2 regions of the Microvirgula sp. AG722 genome follow, and region 1 is predicted to be linked to the other one. Evidence: predicted binding sites of a transcription regulator. Region 1 holds the regulator's gene; the other holds the start of a gene.
The links. The regulator FNR, encoded in region 1, switches genes on or off when oxygen is low (the NO sensors DNR and NnrR bind a similar motif). The targets are predictions, from matches to a motif close to TTGATNNNNATCAA.
Positions count from the first base shown of each region.

Region 2: the regulator FNR is predicted to act here: its motif matches at 2,715-2,728, upstream of DFO50_RS14365 (ATP synthase subunit I).

Region 1 is NZ_QLTJ01000001.1:298,791-303,434, reverse strand. It holds gene DFO50_RS01370 (RNA methyltransferase) at 1-651, shown strand, start outside; gene DFO50_RS01365 (DUF1853 family protein) at 657-1,571, shown strand; gene DFO50_RS01360 (flavodoxin family protein) at 1,568-2,032, shown strand; gene fnr (fumarate/nitrate reduction transcriptional regulator Fnr) at 2,040-2,795, opposite strand; gene hemN (oxygen-independent coproporphyrinogen III oxidase) at 2,899-4,311, shown strand; gene DFO50_RS01345 (RHS repeat-associated core domain-containing protein) at 4,327-4,644, opposite strand, start outside.
Region 2 is NZ_QLTJ01000012.1:82,178-86,821, forward strand. It holds gene atpA (F0F1 ATP synthase subunit alpha) at 1-73, opposite strand, end outside; gene DFO50_RS14345 (F0F1 ATP synthase subunit delta) at 82-618, opposite strand; gene DFO50_RS14350 (F0F1 ATP synthase subunit B) at 626-1,096, opposite strand; gene atpE (F0F1 ATP synthase subunit C) at 1,148-1,429, opposite strand; gene atpB (F0F1 ATP synthase subunit A) at 1,518-2,309, opposite strand; gene DFO50_RS14365 (ATP synthase subunit I) at 2,324-2,677, opposite strand; gene DFO50_RS14370 (ParB/RepB/Spo0J family partition protein) at 2,781-3,626, opposite strand; gene DFO50_RS14375 (ParA family protein) at 3,629-4,411, opposite strand; gene rsmG (16S rRNA (guanine(527)-N(7))-methyltransferase RsmG) at 4,413-4,644, opposite strand, start outside.

The DNA of each region.
Region 1 (4,644 bases):
GTGACCCGCCTGTATCTGGTCGAGCCAAAGCGTTTTCCCGATGCCGAGGCGACCACGCTGGCATCCGGCGCGGCCGATGTGCTGGAGAACGCCGTGGTGACCGGCACGCTCGATGCCGCGCTGGAAGGCGTGTCCATCGCCTGTGCGCTGACCAGCCGCAAGCGCGAGCTGACCACGCCGCTGGCCGCGCCGCGCGACGCCTGTGCCGAGCTGCTGGCGGCGGCCCGCGACGGGGTCGAGGTTGCACTGGTGTTCGGCAACGAAACCTACGGACTGTCGATCGACGAGGTCGCGCGCTGCAACCGGCTGGTCACCATTGCCGGCAACCCGGACTATTTTTCGCTGAACCTCGGCCAGGCGGTACAGGTCATGTGCTATGAGCTGTTCAGCCAGTTGGCATTTCCGCTTGATCATTTGCGGGCCAATGCCGAACTGGCCAGTCATGAAGAGGTCGAAGGGTTCTATGGTCATCTCGACCGGGTGCTCGACGGTATCGGTTTCTATGACCGGCGCAATGGCGAACGGCTGATGCGCCGCTTGCGCACCCTGTATGACCGCGCCAGCCTGGAGCGGCAGGAGATCGATATCCTGCGCGGCATGCTGAAGCAGATCGAACGCCGCTGCGGGCCGGACCCGTACCGACACGACTGAGTCGCGTGAACTGCGCCGCCGATCCCCGCCTGCTGCCGTTGCTGGCCTCGTTGCGCGAACCGGCGGTGCGGGCACTGGCGTCACTGCTGCTCGGGCCGTCGCCGTGGGACAGCGGTGTCGAGTTCGACCGGGCCCTGCTGGCCGGACCGCGGGCTGCCGAACGGCTGCTGGCACTGGACCGCCGCCCTGCCGTATTGCTGGACTGGCTGGCGGCCCGGCGCACCGGGCGCCTTGGCGCCCATGCCGAGGCGCTGCTGGCCTTCTGGCTGGCACAGCGGAGTGCGCAGCTTGAACTGGTGGCGGCCAACCGCGCGGTGCGGGTCGAGGCGCATACCCTTGGTGAGTTCGATTTCCTGCTGCGGCTGGACGGACGGCCGCTCCATGTCGAAATGGCGTGCAAGTTCTATCTGGAAGTCGCGCCGCAGTGCTGGGTCGGGACCGACCTGCGCGATGCGCTGGCGCTGAAACGTGCGCAACTGGTGCGCCAGCTGGCGCTGGCCGGCGATGCGCGTGCGGCGGCGACCCTCCCGCCCGGTTTCGCCGGCTGCCCGGCCTTTACCGTGTTGCGCGGGCAATTGTTCCGGCCGGCCGGCAGCGGCGAACCGGTGCACTGGTGGCGGCATCAGGGGGAGGCCTGGCCGGCACGGGCGGCCGACAGCCGCTATCTGCACCTGCTCCGGCTCGACTGGCTGTCCCCGGCCCGGGCTGGCCGGGCCGACGTGCAGACCGCCGCCGAGCTGCAGGCGCGGCTGGCGGGCAGGAGAGAGGCGCTGATGGTGGCGGAAATGCAGGCCGTCGGCGATGACGACTGGCAGGAAGTGTCGCGCGGCTTCGTGGTGCCGGCGCACTGGCCGGAGCCCGGCCGGCTGGCCACCCTGATGGCGCGCATCGCGGCGCTGGATGGCGGGGAGAAGGAATGATGAAGCAGCTGCTGATCCTGTGGGCCGGTCAGACCGGGCGCAACCTGCAGCTGGCGCGGGCCGCGGCGGCGGCGGCCAGTGAGGCGGGCGAGGGGGAGATCGACGTGCGGCTGCTGCCGGCGCAGCAGGCCGGCATCGACGATCTGCTGGCCTGTCACGGCCTGATTGTCGCCACGCCGGAAAATTTCGGCTACATGGCCGGCACGCTGAAGGATTTTTTCGATCGCACGTTCTACCCGGCCCAGGGGCGGGTGGAAGGATTGCCGTATGCGATCCTGATCTGTGCCGGCAATGACGGCAGCGGGGCGCGAGTCGCGATCGAACGCATTGCGCGCGGCTATCCGCTGACGCCGGCCTGCGAGCCGCTGATCGTGCATGGGGAGCCCGACCAGGCCGCGCTGGAGCGCGCGGCCGAGGTCGGTGCGACGCTGGCGCTCGGCCTGTCGCTGGGACTGTTCTGAACCGGGTTCAGGTGGTGGCAATCGGCATGCTCTGCTGGCAGCCGCCGACCAGGGTCTTCAGGTTCTCCGGCTGAATCAGCTGGATGTGCTTGTGTTCGACAATGATCCAGCCCTGGGCCTGGAATTTCGACAGCGTGCGGCTGACGGTTTCCAGCTTCAGACCGAGGAAGGAACCGATTTCCTCACGGCTCATGCGCAGGATGAAATCGTTGGCGGCGAAGCCGCGGGCGGAGAAGCGCTGGGACAGGTTGAGCAGGAAGGCGGCCAGACGTTCTTCCGCCTTCATGTTGCCGAGCAGCAGCATGACCGACTGGTCACGGACGATTTCACGGCTCATCAACCGGAAGAAATGATGCTGCAGGGTCGGGATGTCACGACCGAGACTGGTCATGCGCGAGAACGGCAGTTCACAGACCTCGGCATCCTCGAGCGCGATTGCATCACAGCCGTGCAGGCTGCTGGAGACGCCATCCAGGCCCAGCAGCTCGCCGGACATCTGGAAACCGGTGACCTGCTCGCGGCCGTCATGGCTGGAAATGCAGGTCTTGAAAAAGCCGGTCCGGATGGCGAACATGGACTTGAACGCCTCGCCGGCGCGGAACAGGTACTCGCCGCGCTTCAGGCGCCGACTCTGCCGGATCACGGCGTCGAGCTGGCTCATCTCCTCGCGATTGAGTCCGATGGGCAGGCACAATTCGCGAAGACTGCAGTTCGAGCAGGAGATCTTCAGCGTGTGGGCAGTAAGCGGATTGTGTTCGGCCATGATGATCCGTTCAGGTTGTTATCATGCCAGGCTTGACGACTATCAAAGGCGCCCCTGCACGATTCAGGCAAAGTGGTTCACTGCCTGAGAGGTTTATCCATTTATGACGACAGCAATTCACGACAACGTGGCTCCCGCCCAGTTCATTTTCGACCGAGAGTTGATCGAACGCCTCGACGGCAGCGGTCCTCGCTACACCTCGTATCCGACGGCAGACCGTTTTACCACCGAATTCAACGGCGTAGATTATCGCCACTGCCTTGAGCAAAGGCAAATCGGCGCCAGCGCCAAGCCAGTATCATTATACGCTCATATACCGTTCTGTAATACAGTCTGCTACTACTGCGCCTGTAACAAGGTCATTACCAAGGACAAGACGCGTGCGGATACCTATCTGGGTTATCTCGAACGCGAGCTGGCGCTGCATGCCGAAGGGCTGGGGCCGCGCCAGGACCTGATCCAGCTGCACTTCGGCGGCGGCACGCCGACCTTCCTGTCCGACGAGCAGATGCAGCGGCTGATGGACGCGATCCGTCGCCATTTCAACCTGTTGCCCACTGGCGAATACTCGATCGAGATCGATCCGCGCAAGGTCAGCGCCGACACGGTGCGGCTGCTGGCGACCCAGGGCTTCAACCGCATGTCGGTCGGGGTGCAGGATTTTGATCTGCAGGTGCAGAAGGCCGTCAACCGGGTACAGAGTGTCGAGGAGACGCTGACGGTCATCGACGCCGCGCGGTCGTCCGGCTTCAAGTCGGTCAGCCTCGATCTGATCTACGGCCTGCCGCACCAGACCGTCGACTCGGTCCGGCGTACGCTGGAGACGGTGCTCAGCATCCGTCCGGACCGGCTGGCGCTGTACAACTACGCCCACCTGCCGACGGTCTTCATGCCGCAGCGGCGCATCAACGAAGCGGATCTGCCGTCGGCCGAGGTCAAGCTCGACATCCTGCAGATGGCGGTGCAGATGCTGACCGATGCCGGTTACGAATTCATCGGCATGGACCACTTCGCCCTGCCGGACGACGATCTGGCCGTGGCCCTGCGCCAGGGACGGCTGCAACGGAACTTCCAGGGCTACTCGACCCATGCCGACCATGATCTGGTGTCCATCGGGACCTCGGCCATCGGCAAGGTCGGCGCCAGCTATCACCAGAACGCAAAAGACCTCGAACAGTATTATGCGATGCTGGACGAAGGTCGGCTGCCGATCGTCCGCGGTCTGCTGCTGAGTGCCGACGACCTGCTGCGCCGGGCAATCATTCAGGCGCTGATGTGCCGCTTCTCGCTGTCGATGGAAGCGATGGGCGAGGGTTTCGGCATCGACTTCAAGCAGTATTTCGCGCCGGAAATGGCCCGGCTGGCCGAATACGAGGCTGACGGACTGGTCGAGCTGGATGACGAGTGGATCGCCGTGACGCCGCAGGGGCGTTTCCTGATCCGCACCATTGCCATGGTGTTCGACCGCTATCTGCGCGAGAAACAGACCCACGCCCGCTACTCGAAGACGATCTGAGCCGCTGACGCCGTATCAATGGTGTGCGTACAGCTGCCTCAGGTAAATCGCTGTGCTCTGCTGTTCGAACCGGACCGTATTGACCAGGCTGGTGCGCGCAGAGGTCCACATGCCCTGAGCCTGGAAGACCCGGACGTCCTCGTACGGCAGCTTGTGCAGCGTGAACGACTTCCAGAGGTACTCGGGTGAAACGGTTCCCTTGCCGGCCACGACAGTCTTGCCCAGCCGGTTTGCGACAACCTGGGCGACGGATGACATGCTGTTGCCCTGGCCTGCGTGACACGACCCCAGCAACACGGTGTCCGTGTCGGCGTCGAGCAGCGGGCGGATACG
Region 2 (4,644 bases), on a different contig from region 1:
CTTCGGTGGCGGACGGCAGGTTCTGAATCTTCGCGCGAATGAGCTCGCTGATTTCAGAAGGGTTCAACTGCATGATCTCTCCTAACTTTTGAGGCTGACCGCCATTGCTTGCAGTTTGCCGCGTACCGAGGCGTCGATCACGTCGTCGCCAATCTGGATGCGTACACCGCCGAGCAGCGCAGAATCTTCGCTGACCTCGAGTTGAATCTCTTTGCCATACTTGGCTTTGAGGGTCGCTGCGAGTTCGGCCGACTGGGAGTCGGTAAGCGGGAAGGCGGAGGCGATATGTGCGGTCAGCACGCCCTCTTCCGCCTGCTTCAGCTGGTCAAACTGGTCGGCGATGGCCGGCAAGAGCACCAGACGGCGGTTCTCGGCAAGCGCGGCGACGAGGTTCTTGACCTCGGCATCGGCTTTATCGCCCAGAACACCAGTCAGCATTGCTTCGATCTCGGCCGGGGTACGCTCCGGATCGGAGACGATGGCGTCGACGGCGGGTTCGCGCACGGTGGCGGCAAGCCAGACCAGCGCTTCTTCCCACTGGGCAAGACGACCTTCGTCCTTAGCCAACCGGAATACCGCCTCGGCGTATGGCCGCGCTACGGTAATGAGTTCTGCCATGGGCTGATTACAACTCCGCTTTGATGGAGGCCAGCAGATCAGCGTGCTTGGCGGGATCGATCTCGCGCTTCAGGATTTTCTCGGCGCCGGCGACAGCCAGATCAGCAAGCTGACCCCGCAGTTCTTCCTTGGCGCGGAGCACTTCCTGGCCGATTTCGGCACGGGCGTCGGCGATGATTTTCTCGCCTTCGCTCCGTGCGGCCTGCTTCGCTTCTTCCACGATCTGGCCAGAGCGCTTTTCCGCAGCCAGCACGAGTTCACTTGCTTGCTGCTTGGCGGTGCGGATCTGTTCCTCGACGCGTTTGCTCGCCTGTTCCAGATCCTGCTTGCCGCGCTCGGCGGCGGCCAAACCATCAGCAATGCGTTTGGCGCGCTCGTCCATCATGTTGGTAAGCGGAGGCCAAACAAATTTCATCGTGAACCACACCAGGATGGCGAAGGTAATCGCCTGTCCCAGAAGTGTTGCGTTGATATCCACGCTTGTTTTCCTCCAGTCAGTTCAACAACATCCGGCCTGGGCCGGGGTTCATTACGCGCCCAGGGCAGCCTTGGCAGCGGCCAGGAACGGGTTGTTGAACGTGTACAGCAGGGCGATACCAACACCGATCATCGAGATGGCGTCGAGCAGACCGGCGATGATGAAGAGCTTGGTTTGCAGAACCGGGATCATTTCCGGTTGGCGGGCCGAGCTCTCGAGGAACTTGCCGCCCAGGATGCCGAAGCCGAGCGCGGTACCGATGGCGCCGAGGCCGATCATGATGGCTGCGGCCAGTGCGGTCATGCCCTGAATCTGCGAAACGAGTGCTTCCATGGATCTCTCCTAAGGGGTGGGACGAGGTTGATGAGGGTAAAGCAAAACAGTGTCGCCACCGCCCGAAGGCGGCGACGACGGGGAAAACTTAGTGATCCTCGACGGCGAGGCTCAGGTACACGACGGTCAGCATCATGAACACGAACGCCTGCAGCGTGATGATCAGGATGTGGAAGATCGCCCACGGTGCGCCGAGCGGCCACTGGGCCCACCACGGCAGCAACGCGATCAGGATGAAGATCATTTCGCCGGCGTACATGTTGCCGAACAGACGAAGGGCGAGAGAGATCGGCTTGGCGATCAGTTCGATGATCTGCAGCAGGAAGTTGGCCGGAGCAAGCTTCGGACCGAACGGGGCCGAGAACAGCTCCTTCACGTAGCCGCCCACGCCCTTGGCCTTGATCGAGAAGCCGATGATCAGGAACATCACCGAAATCGACATGGCGAAGGTCGTGTTGACGTCGGCAGACGGCACCACGCGCAGGTAGACGTGTTCCGGATCGGCACCGAACACATGCTCGCCGATCAGGCCGGCGATGTGCGGCAGCAAGTCGACCGGCAGCAAGTCCATCGCGTTCATCATGAACACCCAGACGAAGATGGTCAGGGCCAGCGGCGCAATCACGGCGCTCTTGGCGTGGAACATCTCGCGTACCTGGGTGCCGACCATCTCGACCAGCATTTCGACCGCCAGCTGCAGGCGGCCCGGTTTGTCGACGCTAAAGTTTCGCGCCACGCGGGCGAAGATGAACAGGAACAGGAAGCCGAGGATCAGCGATACAGTGAAGCTATCGATGTTGATCGCCCAGAAGCCCCCGTCATGCGGCACCGTCGCCTGCGTCAGGTGGTGCTTGATGTACTCGGTAGCATTAGCAGCCATTTGCCCACTCTCGTTTATTTGGATAGAAGTCCAAGCCAGTATGCCGACTGCGCCAGGGCGAACCCGCCCAGCAACGCCAGTGCCGACACACTTGAAAAACCCGAAATGACCACCACGAACAGGATCAGCGTGGCGAACATTTTCATTGCCTCGGCACGAAAGTGCCGTCGCAGGATGACACCGGGGTGCGCCCGCCGCCCGTGGGCGAACCATGCGTACACCAGCGACCCCGCTATCGCGATGCCTCCCCCCGCCAGGGCGGACAGGGCACCGCGAGATGGATCCTCAGTTAGCAAAGCGGCGCAAAGCGCCGCCAGGGTGGTCAATCCAATTTGCAACCGCACGACCCGGAACACGACCGTATTCATATATGGGTACGCCCGCGGTCAAAACCCGTAGATTATATTGATGTGCAGCAAAGAGCGTCAACGTCGGCAAAGACATGGGTATATCGGAATTTAACGATATACATTATTGTCGTTTCAGCTTCTGCAGATAACCATCAAGTGAATTCAGGTCAGAATATTCAATTACCAAACGGCCATGGCCTTTCGACCCATGACGAATATGGACGGTAGTGCCGAGAATTTCGGCGATTTCCTCTTCCAGCCGGAGTACGTCCGGGTCCTTGCGCGGTGCCTTGCGGTCCTCTTCGGGCTGCTGGCGCGCCTGCGCCAGCCGTTCGGCATCGCGCACCGACAGACCGCGTTCGGCGATATCCCGCGCCAGTTCGATCTGGTCGAGCACCGGCAGCGGCAGCAGCGCACGCGCATGGCCCATGTCGATGCGGCCGGCGTAGACCAGGTCCTGCACCGGCTCGGCCAGATTCAGCAAGCGTAACAGGTTGGTCACCGCACTGCGCGAACGGCCGAGCGCGGACGCCGCCCGTTCATGGGTCATGCCGAACTCGTCGATCAGCCGCTGGATGCCGTGGGCCTCTTCCAGCGGGTTCAGTTGTTCGCGCTGGATGTTCTCGATCAGCGCAATGGCCAGCGCCGCCTCGTCCGGCACGGCACGCACCACGGCGGGGATCTCGGCCAGTCCGGCCTTGCGCGCAGCGCGCCAGCGCCGTTCGCCGGCAATCAGTTCGTAGTCGCCCAGACCGATCTCGCGCACGACGATCGGCTGGATGACCCCCTGGGCGAGGATGGATTCGGCCAGTTGCGCCAGCGCCGCCTCGTCCATGTGGGTGCGGGGCTGGTAGCGACCGGGGCGAATATCGCCGATCGGAAGCGTGGCCAGACGGTCTTCGGCCGGATTGGCGGCCAGCAATACGTCGAGCCCGCGTCCGAGCCCCTTGAATTTGGGTTTGGACATCATCAGGCAGGTATGGCTTGGGTTTCGAGCCGGGCGATCAATTCATCGGCCAGCGTCAGGTAGGCTCGGGCACCGCGAGCGGCGCGATCATAGGCGAGGACCGGCAAGCCGTAGCTTGGCGCTTCCGCCAGGCGCACATTGCGCGGGATCACGGTGGTGAACACTTTGCCGCCGAAATGCTGGGTCAGCTGGGCCGAAACCTGCTGGGCCAGCGTCGAGCGCGTATCGAACATCGTCCGCAGCAGGCCGACGATGTCGATGCCCGGATTCAGCGCACCGCGCATCTTGCGCAGCGTGGTCACCAGGTCGGACAGGCCTTCGAGCGCATAGTACTCGCACTGCATCGGGATGATGACGCCATCAGCGGCGGCCAGCCCGTTCAGGGTCAGCAGGTTCAGCGCCGGCGGACAGTCGAGCAGGATGTAGTCATACCCGGATTTCACCGTGGCCAGCGCCGCGCGCAGCCGCGTTTCGCGCTGGCCGACACCGACCAGCTCGACCTCGGCCGCAGCCAGGTCGCGATTGGCCGGCAGCAGGTCATAGCCTCCCGCCTCGCTGCGGCAGCATACCGAGTCGAACGGCGCGGCATCGATCAGCAGGTGATAGACCGTGTGTTCGAGCTGCGACTTGTCGACGCCGGAGCCCATGGTCGCATTGGCCTGCGGGTCGAGGTCGACCACCAGTACCCGACGGCCCTTCTCGGCCAGGCTGGCAGCGAGATTGACGACGGTCGTGGTCTTGCCCACGCCACCCTTCTGGTTGGTGACTGCGAGGACACGGGCCATGTCAGGCCAGTCCCAGGCGCACCAGATGCCGGTCGGCATCCAGACCGGGCACTTTGAGTTCGATCACGTCGAGCACTTTCACATCCTCCGGCAAATGCGCGATTTCCTCGTCCGGGTACACGCCCTTCAGCGCGGCCCATTCGCCGCCATCGGCGAGCAGGTGACGCGTGAGGCGCACGAACTCGGCCAGTTCGGAAAAGGCGCGAGAGGTGATGACGTCGAAGCGGCGCTCC